4 regions of the Vreelandella janggokensis genome follow, and region 4 is predicted to be linked to each of the others. Evidence: predicted binding sites of a transcription regulator. Region 4 holds the regulator's gene; each other region holds the start of a gene.
What was found. Region 4 encodes sigma-54, which starts transcription at its own class of promoters, with help from an activator protein. Its sites were predicted from a motif close to TGGCACNNNNNTTGCTNT; they were not measured.
Positions count from the first base shown of each region.

Region 1: a site for sigma-54 is predicted at 1,371-1,388, ahead of QC816_RS08125 (urease accessory protein UreD). Genes of this name have one in related genera too.
Region 2: a site for sigma-54 is predicted at 1,869-1,886, ahead of QC816_RS08900 (ammonium transporter). Genes of this name have one in related genera too.
Region 3: a site for sigma-54 is predicted at 1,757-1,774, ahead of amt (ammonium transporter). Genes of this name have one in related genera too.

Region 1 covers NZ_JARWAJ010000002.1:291,723-294,839, forward strand. The annotation lists gene QC816_RS08120 (PepSY-associated TM helix domain-containing protein) at 1-922, opposite strand, end outside; gene QC816_RS08125 (urease accessory protein UreD) at 1,430-2,314, shown strand; gene QC816_RS08130 (urease subunit gamma) at 2,338-2,640, shown strand; gene QC816_RS08135 (urease subunit beta) at 2,679-2,999, shown strand; gene ureC (urease subunit alpha) at 2,996-3,117, shown strand, end outside.
Region 2 covers NZ_JARWAJ010000002.1:462,606-465,722, reverse strand. The annotation lists gene QC816_RS08905 (DUF1330 domain-containing protein) at 5-295, shown strand; gene QC816_RS08900 (ammonium transporter) at 396-1,724, opposite strand; gene QC816_RS08895 (FMN-binding glutamate synthase family protein) at 2,068-3,117, opposite strand, start outside.
Region 3 covers NZ_JARWAJ010000001.1:1,297,307-1,300,423, forward strand. The annotation lists gene amt (ammonium transporter) at 1-1,629, opposite strand, end outside; gene QC816_RS05925 (NAD(P)/FAD-dependent oxidoreductase) at 1,952-3,117, shown strand, end outside.
Region 4 covers NZ_JARWAJ010000001.1:949,665-952,781, reverse strand. The annotation lists gene lptA (lipopolysaccharide transport periplasmic protein LptA) at 1-304, shown strand, start outside; gene lptB (LPS export ABC transporter ATP-binding protein) at 315-1,064, shown strand; gene QC816_RS04290 (RNA polymerase factor sigma-54) at 1,169-2,590, shown strand; gene hpf (ribosome hibernation-promoting factor, HPF/YfiA family) at 2,677-2,985, shown strand; gene QC816_RS04280 (PTS sugar transporter subunit IIA) at 2,990-3,117, shown strand, end outside.

The sequences.
Region 1 (3,117 bases), on a different contig from region 4:
TATCGGTGTTGGGAAGGTTCACAGCGTAGCCGCGATGCAGCCCCAGCTCATCGAAGGTGGCAACGGCCTGGTCTATCCCCATTGGTGTCATGGAGGTAGACGATGTGGAGGACTCGGGCAGTTGCGCCTGCTCTAGCGACCAGGTGGTCGAGCTCTGGTCACTCAGACGGGTGTCTGACATGGGGACTTCCACGCGCACGCCCGACGGGTAGCCAAAGTTATTGCCGTTGGCCCACTGGTTGACCTGCGCACCCCAGACGCCCGACCACGGCATGCCAGTGATGGCGAGAAACACAATAAAGGCACCGACAAAAAGGCCGGTAACAGCATGGGTATCGCGCCAGAACGTCCGGCTTTTGGGTTTGCCGCGCACGCTGACGACACCCCCAGCGCCTTTACGGCGTGGCCACCATAGGTAAAGGCCGGTAAGCACCAGCAAGATTGACCAGCCGCCGGCGATTTCAATCAGTTTGCGTGCAGTGGGTCCAAAGTATTTCAAACTGTGCAGGTAACGAACGGTCCACATCACCGTGCCACGGTCATCCAGCGCTCCCAGCACATTCGTGGTATACGGGTTGACGTAAACCGCCAAACGCTCGCCTCCCGCCGTTTTGACAGTGATCTCCGCCGAGCTTTCCGGGGTAGCGGGGTCAGTGAATTTGACGGCTGTACCGGGGTGAGCCGTCAGGGCCGCGCTGATCAGCGAAGAGGGCGGTTGCGTCGCCTCTTGAACGGCCACGCGCTTCATATCGGCGTGTATCAGCGCGTCCAACTCGTCTTTGAAAAGGTACAGCCCACCCGTCATCGCCAGGGTGATCATAAACGGCAGTACCAACAGGCCTGCATAGAAGTGCCAACGCCAAACGGCGCGATAGAGGTCAGAGGCATGACGCTTGCCTGCCTGCTGAGAGGTTGTCGGCATACTCAAACTCCTCGCCACCGAGCCATGGGTGCTTGGCGGATAGTTTTGAAAAACGGCCGCTGAACAAGGCGATCGTGAGGAGAACCGTGTTGGCGGTAACTGAGTAATGGGTTATGTGAGGAGCGATACCAGGCGGTATTTGCTGAACGACGTAGCTGCACGGAGGGTTACCTGAAAAGCACAGTGTAAAAGCTGTGGGTAGGGCAAAGGTTAGATGGTAGCGGAAAGTGGTTGCATGCACAGCCCTGAAAACGCGGTCATTTGTCACATTGTTATCGCAGGCAAGCGGCTTGGGTCGCGTCGCGGCAAGAGATAAGGCGCATTTTGCACCTTATTTGTGCGCGAAGGGATCCGGTGTTTCTTTTGGGTGCATTTTTATGACGGGATTTCGACCACCACGTTGCGATGGTAGCCACTCGCTGGGCTAGTCAGTCGGTTTTCACCATTTTGGCGCATTCTTTGCATTGGAAAGTCAGTCATGCGCCAACAAGGAAGCGAAAACGCCTCATGCTGCTGAGTGAACCTGCAAGATTGGATGACACCTCCGGACACCGCTTTGATGCACAACGCCACTGGGCGGCATCGCTGGCGCTGCGCTTTGCCCATCGCCAAGGAGTCACCCGTATGGTGCAGTCGCGCCACTCGGGGCCATTACGGGTACAGCGGCCTTTTTACCCGGAAGGCCGGGGTGAGGCCTGTCACGTTTATCTGCTGCACCCGCCGGGTGGGTTGGTGAGCGGTGATGCGTTGACCATCCAGGCACATGTGGAAAACGGCACTCACGCGCTGCTGACGACACCCGCCGCCAACAAGCTCTATAAAGCTGACAGCCAAGGCGTCGCCTGGACCCAGCACACCTGTCTAAGCGTTGACGACGGCGCGACCCTTGAATGGCTGCCCCAGGAAACCATTGCCTTTGACGGCTCCAGAGGCGAGCAGTATACGCAGATTGACCTTCACGGCAGTGCCCGCTGCCTGGGCTGGGAAATGATGGCGCTGGGCCGCCCGGCGAGCGAGCTGCCCTATGTGTCGGGACGCATTGAGCAGCACTTTCGTTTGACCTTGGACGGCAAGCCGCTGTGGCTGGAGCGCCAGCCCCTCGACCCTTTGCACCCGCGCTTTACCGGGCGCTGGGGGCAAGGGGGCGCGACGGTACAGGCGACGCTCTGGGCAGTGGGCATAGCCGATGTGGCGGGGGCTATCGAGGCCCTGCGCGAAGCGCTGCCTGACAACCCCCGCTGGGCCGTTACCGTGCGCCACGGCGTATTGTTGCTGCGCTATCTGGGCAACGCCCGCAATGAAGCCTGGGCGCTGTGCGAGCAGGCCTGGCATCTACTGCGCCCCCTTTGGATCGAGCGTGAAGCGCACACACCGAGAATTTGGCTAACCTAATAACTCGCTAACGGAGACGCCCTATGGAATTAACCCCGAGAGACAAAGACAAGCTATTACTGTTTTCAGCCGCCCAGCTTGCCGAGCGCCGTCGCGCACGCGGCCTGAAACTCAACTACCCCGAAGCGGTCGCGCTGATCAGCTTTGAAATCATGGAAGGCGCCCGTGACGGTCGCAGCGTGGCCGACCTGATGAGCTACGGCCGCGAGATATTAAGCCGCGACGACGTGATGGAAGGGGTGGCCGAGATGGTCGACGAGGTGCAGGTGGAAGCCACTTTCCCCGACGGCACCAAACTCGTGACCGTCCACACCCCGATCAACTAGCTATCAGCACTCAGGAGGCTGCCATGATTCCCGGCCCAATGATTCCAGGACAGTATCAGTTAAAAGACGGCGATATCGAGCTGTGCGCGGGCCGCGAGCGTATCAGCGTCGAGGTGGCCAATACCGGTGACCGGCCGATTCAGGTGGGGTCGCACTATCATTTTGCCGAGGCCAACCCGGCGCTGGTGTTTGACCGTGACAAGTCACGTGGCTATCGCCTGGACGTCGCGGCGGGCACGGCAATTCGCTTCGAGCCCGGCCAGACCCGCGAAGTTACCTTGATCCCGTATGTCGGTAAGCGGGAAATTTATGGCTTCCGCGGCGATGTGATGGGTGCGCTTGATGGAGGTAAGCAATGAAACCGGACAACAAGATCAGTCGGCAGGCCTACGCCGATATGTACGGCCCCACGGTGGGTGACCGTGTGCGGCTGGGCGACACCGAACTGTGGATTGAAGTCGAAAAGGACGCTACCCA
Region 2 (3,117 bases), on a different contig from region 4:
ATCAATGCGCAAAGGTTACTGGATAGCCAATGTCACTGTCCTTGATGCAAGACGTTATGCTGAGTATCAGGCCTTAGCACCTTCAGCACTTGCGCAATACGGTGCCAACTTCCTGGCCCGGGGCAGCGAACGAGTCACTTTGGAAGGGAATACTTCTCATACCCGCAGTGTGATCATGGAATTTCCCAGTTACGAGCAGGCCCTAGCCTGCTATCACTCTGAAGAATATCAACGCGCCAAAGCAGCACGCGAGGGTGCTGCTGATGTAGATGTCGTCATTTTGGAGGGCTTATAATAGTTAGTTTCATATATCGATAAGCTCTTCATTCATTCGCGCAAAAAGAAACCAAGAACTCACAGCGCTTTACCAAGAGTTCTTGGTGTTATTTAACACATTAGCGCAAAGCTGGTTTTTTCTCGGATAACCTATTCTTAGCAGGCTTATCCCGCTTATCCTCCGCGCCCGTTTCCTGAGTATTGGAAGAAGCAAATTCGGGATAGGCAGACATACCGCATTCGTGAATATCCATTCCTTCGAACTCTTCTTGTTCGCTGACGCGAAGACCCATCGTCATACGGATAATCCACAAAACGAGCAAACTAGCCCCAAACATCCAGGCAAAGACAACAGCGGCGCCGATCAGTTGGGTCATGAAAGCCGCCTCTGGATTCGTAAGGACGACGGCCAGTATCCCCCAAACGCCAGCACTTCCGTGTACTGAAATGGCGCCGACGGGGTCGTCGATTTTCAACCGATCAAGCCCCAATACAGAGAACACCACCGCAACACCACCAATAGCACCAATCACTACTGCCATTCCTGGGTTGGGCAAGAGTGGCTCCGCGGTAATCGATACCAGTCCGGCTAGCGCGCCGTTTATCACCATGGTCATATCCGCTTTACCAAATATCAAACGGTAGAGCAGCGCGGCCGCTACCATGCCTGATGCTGCGGCCGTATTGGTGTTGACGAAGATACGGGCGACCGCATTGGCATCATCTACGCTGGCAATTTTCAGCATTGAACCGCCATTGAACCCAAACCAGCCCATCCACAAAATGAACATGCCCAGCATGGCAATGGGTAGGTTGGCTCCCGGAATAGCCCTGACTTCGCCATTGGGGCCAAACCGCCCCTTGCGCGGGCCGACCAGCAAGACAGCAGCCAGCGCGGCAGAGGCGCCCGCCATGTGCACAACGACAGACCCGGCAAAATCCTGGAAGCCCATCTCATCAAGGAAGCCACCGCCCCACTTCCAAAAGCCATTCACCGGGTAAATCACCCCCACCATGAACACGGCAAAAATCAAAAACGGCCACAGTTTCATACGTTCAGCAATCGCCCCAGAAACAATTGACATGGTGGCTGCCGCAAACACTGCCTGGAAAATAAAGTCGGCCATGGAAGAGTAATAAGGCGCCCCCTCCCCAGCGGAAATATCCGACAAGCTATGATCACTGCCCAACATGAAATCCAGGCCAGGGATCACGCTACTGATCGGGTTAGCGGGATACATCACGTTATAGCCCACTATCAGAAAGACGATACAGGCCACCGAATACAACATCGCATTCTTGGTGAGTATTTCGACGGTGTTCTTCGACCTGACGAGCCCTGACTCCAACATGGCAAAGCCGCAGGCCATAAACATGACAAACACCGTACAGACTAGAAAATAGAAAGTATCCAGCGCATAACTAAGTTCTAAACTTAATTCATTCATTTTATTCCCCTTAAACAATCATTAACGTTGTAAGTTGAAATGGTCGGGCATAATCACTTACCCCCTTTTCTGCTAAGCGAAGCGCTTGTAAAAGCAGCAATCACGCCAGTGCTCTTTCAGCTCTTTTACTAAAAAGTATTTAAAGAAGCATTATTCATGCCAAGAAACAAAACGCTTGATTGCCAAACACGTAGAAGCCACGCATGATAACCACGAGCCGTTTTAGTGATTTTTAGGTTTTAAACAGCACCTTTTGGTGCAAAATCACATTAAAAAGCCCTCACCCGTAACAGGTGAAGGCTACATGCTATATAACGGTGCCTTGTCCTTGAACGCGCATGGCTTAGAATTGTTGCCCTGGAATCCAGTTGGTACCGGCAAGCGGAACCCTGGCCATCGCTGCGGCTTCGATATTTAAAGCGACCAAATCTTCCGGTTCCAGGTTATGGAGATGAGATTTTCCACAGGCTCTTGCTAGTGTCTGCGCCTCTAGCGTTATTACTCGCAGATAGTTAGCTAACCGCTTACCGGCAGCCACCGGATCCAGACGCTTGCTCAGTTCGGGATCCTGGGTGGAAATACCCGCTGGGCATTTGCCTTCCTGGAAGTCATCATAGTAGCCCGCTGCAGACCCGAGCTTCTGGTACTCTTCTTCGTAGCGCGGGTGATTATCGCCAAGCGCGATCAATGCCGCGGTACCGATTGCCACAGCGTCAGCCCCCAGGGCAATGGCTTTGGCAACGTCAGCACCGTTACGTATCCCACCTGAAACGATCAACTGCACTTCACGATGAACCCCCATTTCCTGCAGCGCCTGGGCGGCTTGCGGAATGGCAGCCATGGTGGGAATGCCTACATGTTCAATAAACACATCCTGGGTTGCCGCCGTTCCGCCCTGCATACCGTCGAGCACCACCACATCGGCGCCCGCTTTGACGGCGAGCTTGACGTCATAGTAGGTACGAGTGGCACCCACTTTAATATAGATAGGCACCTGCCAATCGGTGATCTCACGCAGCTCAGCGATCTTAATGGCTAGGTCGTCCGGGCCGGTCCAATCAGGGTGACGGCAAGCGCTACGCTGGTCGATACCCATGGGCAGGTTGCGCATCTGTGCGACGCGATCCGAGATTTTCTGCCCCAACAACATGCCACCGCCACCCGGCTTGGCGCCTTGGCCCAGCACGATCTCAATGGCATCGGCTTTGCGCAGGTCATCAGGGTTCATACCGTAACGCGACGGCAGATACTGATAAACCAGTTTAGTGGACTGGCCACGCTCTTCGGCAGTCATGCCTCCATCGCCAGTGGTCGTTGACGTGCCCACCTCTGATGCGCCGCGCCCCAGGGCTTCTTTTGCCTGTGCTGATAAGGCCCCGAAACTCATGCCCGC
Region 3 (3,117 bases), 350 kb from region 4:
GGAGGCCGAGCCACTGGCACCTTCGCTTACCTGAATTTCCAGGTAGCGGATTTCCTGAGTGGCGGAGCGCAGTTTAATCTCGTGACGCTCACCCGGTGCCAGGTTTCGGCTATCCAGTAAGCGGCTGACGGGGGTATCTATCATTTGCTCGGCTTGAACGCCGAACAGCTGTTCGGCTCCGGGGTTAAGGCTGGTTAGCAGCCCATTGGCTTGCCAGGTAAGCACGCCGTCGCGCAGGTTGTGCAGCATCACACGGGTATGCCCGATAGCGCTTTCCAGTGCCGCGGCGACGCGGTTGTAGCCTGCCGCTATTTCGCCAACTTCAGAAAAAGGATCTGCCTCGATGCGCTGGCGCATGTCGCCCTGCTGCTCATGACGGCGCATGTGTTCCAGTAATTGAGTCAGTTCGTTATGGGTACCGTGCTCGGCGAGGTTGAGGCCCATTTTTTCATCTTCAGCGCTAACGCGAAGTGGAAAATAGCGCCCCGAGATACGAAACAGCAGCCACGCAATACCAAAGCTCCAGAGTCCGCAGACAACGACGCCCAGCAATTGAACGCCTGCCTGCTCCAAGGTGCTCAGTCCCGTGGCCAGTGCCTTGGGGTTGGCTATCCAGGGCAGAGCGAGCGTGCCCCAAATGCCGGGAATCAAATGCGCCGGAATAGCGCCTACGGCATCATCGATGCGGTGGTTGAGTAGCCATTCACTGGTGACCACCATCAGAACGCCGCTGACAGCCCCGAGCCCCAGTGCTGCCGACATCGAAATCGCATGGGCGCCTGCGGTAACAGCGACCAGCCCGGCAATGGCGCCGTTGATGGCATACATGACGTCAGCATAGCGGCGGCTTCGCCAGCCCATCAGCATGGCGGATAAAATGCCACCGGCGGCGCCCAGGACGGTATTGGCAAGAATGCCAGGTACCTGATTGTTAACAGCCAGCGTGCTGCCGCCGTTGAAGCCAAACCAGCCGAGTATCATGAACAATGCCCCTAACATGGCAAGGGGAAGGTTGCCTGCCGGGAAGGCGGTGGGAGGTTGGTTTTGGTTGAAGCGTCCCTGGCGAGGGCCGATGGCGAGGACGGCTGCAAGCGCGACCCAGCCCCCCACGCTGTGAACGACGGTTGAGCCGGCAAAATCGACAAAACCCAGCGAGGCGAGCCAGCCGCTTTCGCCTCCCAATAGACCGCCCCATGCCCAGTGTCCAAATACGGGGTAGATGAGTAGCGCTATCCAGAGGGCGGTCCATAGGTAGGCAAAAAATGGCATTCTTTCGGCGACGGCACCCGCCACAATGGTTGCAGCGGTAGCACAGAACATGGCTTGAAAGATAAACAACGTGATTACCCAACTCGATACGGAGTTGAGCTGCCACCCGAACAGGCTTGTGCCCAACCAGCCGCCTTCCGAAACGCCGAACATCAACCCGAAGCCCACTAGCCAGAAGATGCTCAATGCGATGGCAAAATCCGCAATATTCTTCATTGCGACATTGATGGCGTTTTTGCTGCGGGTTGTGCCGGCTTCCAGGCATAAAAACCCCGCCTGCATGACAAATACCAGCGCGGCTGCCCATAATACCCACAGCGTATCGAGCAGTTCGGTGTCGACAATGGGTGAGAGCGGCATGGCGGTGTCCTTGGTATTTTTGGTGCGTGGCACGCACCTTTTCGGTGCATGGCGCTATGCAAAGGTTGTTAAGACAGTGCTGAATTAATGTTCTTTGCCCTGATGATGATTCACCCGGTAATAAGGCCAAGCAATTGCTGTGCCGCAATGTCGGGCGCTGTCGATTTTTGTGCTTAAGGCGATATTAATTTCTGATTTATCTATTAAAAACAGTTTTTTGGACTGTATTAATGGTTCTTTATCAGTGCTATTTTTTAGATAAATAGGCGTGCGGTGTAACGAGCCCGCGTGTCGTGTAATTTGCAGATCGGAGGGTGTTTCAATGTCGCGTCATGCAGTGGTGTTAGGGGCAGGTATGGTAGGTGTCAGCATTGCATGGCAACTGCAGCAGCGGGGTATTCAGGTCACCCTGATGGACCGGCGCCAGCCAGGCCGGGAAACATCCTTTGGCAATGCCGGTATTATCCAACGTGAAGCGGTAAAACCGTATCCCTTTCCTCGCGATTTGAAAACTATCCTGAGCGTATTGCCCAATCGGCGCGTGGATATTCGCTATCGTACCGGCGGGATGCTGGAGGCGGCATCGCCGTTATTGAGCTATTGGCATCATTCTTCGCCGCGTCGCTACCGGCAGATCGTGCCGGAATATGCCTCCTTGATTCAGCTGTGTCTTAAAACCCATGAGCCGATGATTGAGGCCGCGGGGGTCGAGGACTTGGTGCGTCGTCAAGGTTGGCTGGAGATATATAGAACCCCGGAGAAGCTGGCCGCGCGCGCAAAAGAGGCCGAAGAAATGCGGGACCTCTACGATGTGCAATTTCAAGTGTTGGATCGACAGGCATTGCGAGACAAGCAGCCCGACCTTGGCGATGACATCATTGGGGCCATTCATTGGCTTGATTCCTGGACAGTCGCCGACCCAGGCGCGCTGGTGGCTGCCTACGCGGCGTCATTTGTCGCCAATGGCGGACGCGTTGTGCAAAGTGATGTTCAGTCGGTCACCCAGCGTGAAACCCAGTGGCGTGTGACGACCAGCGATGGAGAAGTGGTGGCAGATGATGTCGTAATGGCACTGGGACCCTGGTCAGGCGAGTGGCTCAAAGGGCTGGGCTACCGCTTCCCGACCTTCGTCAAACGGGGCTATCACATGCATTATGCCACTCAAGCACCGGCTCGGTTGCAGTACTGGTTGATGGATGCCGAGGTGGGCTACTTGCTGGCGCCCATGAATGCAGGCATCCGTCTGACCACTGGTGCCGAGCTGGACCGCCTTGAGTCACCGGCTCATGAAGGCCAGCTAAGCGCGGCGGAAAGCGCTGCACGACGTATTTTTCCGCTGGGTGAACGTCTTGATGAAGCCGCCTGGAAGGGCGCACGCCCGTGTCTTCCGGATATGAAGCCGGTGATTGGCCCTGCGCCCCGTCATAAAGGCCTCTGGTTGGCCTTCGGGCATGGCCATCAAGGGTTTACCCTGGGGCCGGCGACGGG
Region 4 (3,117 bases):
GGAAATCCAGCGAAATGAGGAAGGCGAGCTCTCGCGGGCCACGGCGCTGGGCGAACGGGCCTATTTGCGGCGGCAACCCGAAGACCAGGATGGCCCGATGGAAGGCTGGGGTCGAAGGGTGATCTACCATGTCGCCGAGCGACGCGTCGAGTTGATTGACCAGGCGGAAATCATCCAGCAAGGCGACCGCTTCACCGGGGGGCGGCTGGAATACTTTATCGACCGCGAGTTCGTCAAGGCGCGCTCCGACGTCGACAATCAAGAGTCGCAGCGCATCCGCATGACGCTGCAACCCGAGGGATAAGGAGAGCCTGATGGCAGTTGCCGACAACAGCGCAACACAAACGCTATACGCCCGCCATTTGGCGAAAAGCTACAAGCGCCGACGCGTCGTAAAAGACATCAACCTGGATATCTCACAAGGCAGCATCGTCGGTTTGCTCGGCCCCAACGGCGCCGGTAAAACCACTTCATTCTACATGATTGTCGGCCTGGTCAAGGCAGATGCAGGCAGCGTCGGGATTGATAGCCTGGACCTTTCCCGAGCACCCATGCACGAGCGTGCCAAGGCAGGCATTGGCTATTTGCCCCAGGAGGCGTCGATCTTTCGCAAACTCTCCGTCGCCGACAACATCATGGCCATTTTACAAACCCGTCACGACCTGGATCGAGCCGGACGCGAAGCACGCCTGGAAACACTCCTGGAAGAGTTCCATATTACCCACATCCGCGACAATATGGGCATGAGCCTTTCCGGAGGCGAACGGCGCCGCGTCGAGATCGCCCGGTCCCTCGCGACAGAGCCTGCGTTCATCCTGCTTGATGAGCCTTTTGCAGGTGTAGACCCCATCTCCGTGGGCGATATCAAGTCGATCATCCGCGCCTTGAAGGAGCGAGGTATTGGCGTATTGATTACCGATCATAACGTGCGTGAAACGCTGGATATTTGCGATGTGGCGTATATCGTCGGCGACGGGCATATTATCGCCAGCGGTTCGCCGGCCGCCATTCTTGACAATCAGGAGGTGCGTGACGTTTACCTAGGTGCTGATTTCCGTCTCTAAAGCCATCAATGGCATATTTATTGCCGATGGCATACTTATTGCACTTGCACCCAAACACAACTCGCACTAGGGTGGATGCTTTCCGATAAACGAGTGGTTCTCAGATGGTCATGAAAGCTTCTCTTCAACTGCGGATCGGCACTCAGCTCACCATGACACCCCAGCTGCAGCAGGCAATTGCCCTGCTACAGCTATCAACGCTCGATTTACGCCAAGAAATCCAGCAAGCGCTTGACGCCAACCCCATGCTCGAGCAGGAAGATGAGTTCAGCGAAAGCGAGCAAGCTGACAGCGAGCCGGAAGCAAGCGAGTGGGCAGATAGCATTCCCAAGGAGCTATCCGTCGATAGCGACTGGTCAGATACCTATCAGGATACGATGGGCAGTGGCAGCACAAGTAGCGAGGGGCCTGACTTCGAGCGCCAGGCCACCGGGCAAACGCTGCATGGCCACCTCCTCTGGCAACTCGCCATGACCGATTTGAGCCAACGTGAACAGTTGGTGGCCGAGAGCCTGATTGACGCACTGGATGCTAACGGCTATCTCACCCAGCCCCTTGCCGATATCCGCGAAGGACTGCGAGACCAGGGCGTGGAAGGCCTCAGCCAGCGCGAGGTTGAAACCATTCTACTGCGACTGCAACAGTTCGAGCCCACCGGCATCTTCGCCCGCGATCTTCGCGAATGCCTGATGCTTCAGCTCGCCGCACTACCCGGTGACACACCGCTGCTGATTCCTGCGCGGCGTCTGGTTCGCCAGTTCCTTGAAGCGCTGGGTAAAAATGATCAGCGCCTCCTCAAGCGAAGACTCGGCCTGGACGATGTGCAACTCGATGACGTCATCCAACTGATCAGAAGCCTGGACCCGCGCCCCGGCAGCGTTTACAGCGCCACTGACGATAGCTACGTGATTCCCGACCTGGTGGTTCGCCACGATAACGAAGGCTGGCACCTCGAACTCAACCCAGAGGCCTTACCCAAGCTCAGGATTCAACCCGACTACGCTAGCCTGATCAAGCGCGCCGACAAGAGTCATGATAACCAGTTCCTCAAGGATCACTTGCAGGAAGCCCGCTGGCTGATCAAAAGCCTCTCCAGCCGCAACGACACCCTGTTACGCGTCGGCCGCGAAATCATCACTCGCCAGATCGGCTTTCTCGAACACGGCGAAGAGGCCATGAAACCGCTTATACTGGCCGATATTGCCGATGCGGTAGAGATGCATGAGTCGACCATCTCTCGCGTCACCACCCAGAAGTTCATCCATACACCGCGGGGAATTTTCGAGCTTAAATACTTCTTTTCCAGCCAGATCAGTGGCCAGGACGGCGACAGCCACTCCAGCACGGCCATACGCGCTCGACTCAAAAAACTGATTCAGGAAGAACCCCCCGGCAAACCTTTGTCAGATAGCCGTCTGGTCACCCTGCTGGAGGAAGCCGGCATCCACGTAGCACGTCGCACGGTTGCCAAATACCGCGAAGGCATGGGCATCCCTTCGTCCAGCGAACGGCGTCGCTTACGTTAAGCAAACGGAAACTCAACACAAGGGCTTTGCTTAACGCCAAAAAGGGTTACAATCGAAGGACAGTCCGACGGATAAGGAGTACGTCAATGCAAGTCAATATCACCGGTCATCATGTAGATCTGACTGACGCCTTGCGTGACTATGTCAACGAAAAGCTGGAACGCGTTGAGCGCCATTACGACAACATCACCACCGTGCAGGTAACGCTCTCGGTCGAAAAAGAGCGTCAACAGGCCGCCTGCACACTCCACGCGGCAGGAGCTGACTTGCATGCCGAGGCCCTCGATAATGACATGTACGCCGCCATCGACGCCCTGGCGGACAAGATTGATCGACAGCTCGTTAAGCATAAGGAAAAAGCACAAGCCCGCGCCCAGGGCGCAGGTGTGCGTTAATTCAATGACGTTGGCCACAATCCTCCCCCCGGAACGCGTTCTCTACGATGTGCCCGGGGGCAGCAAAAAACGGGTGCTGGAGTTTTTCAGCACCTTTATCGCACAAAACATTCCCAGCCTCGACAGCCAGGA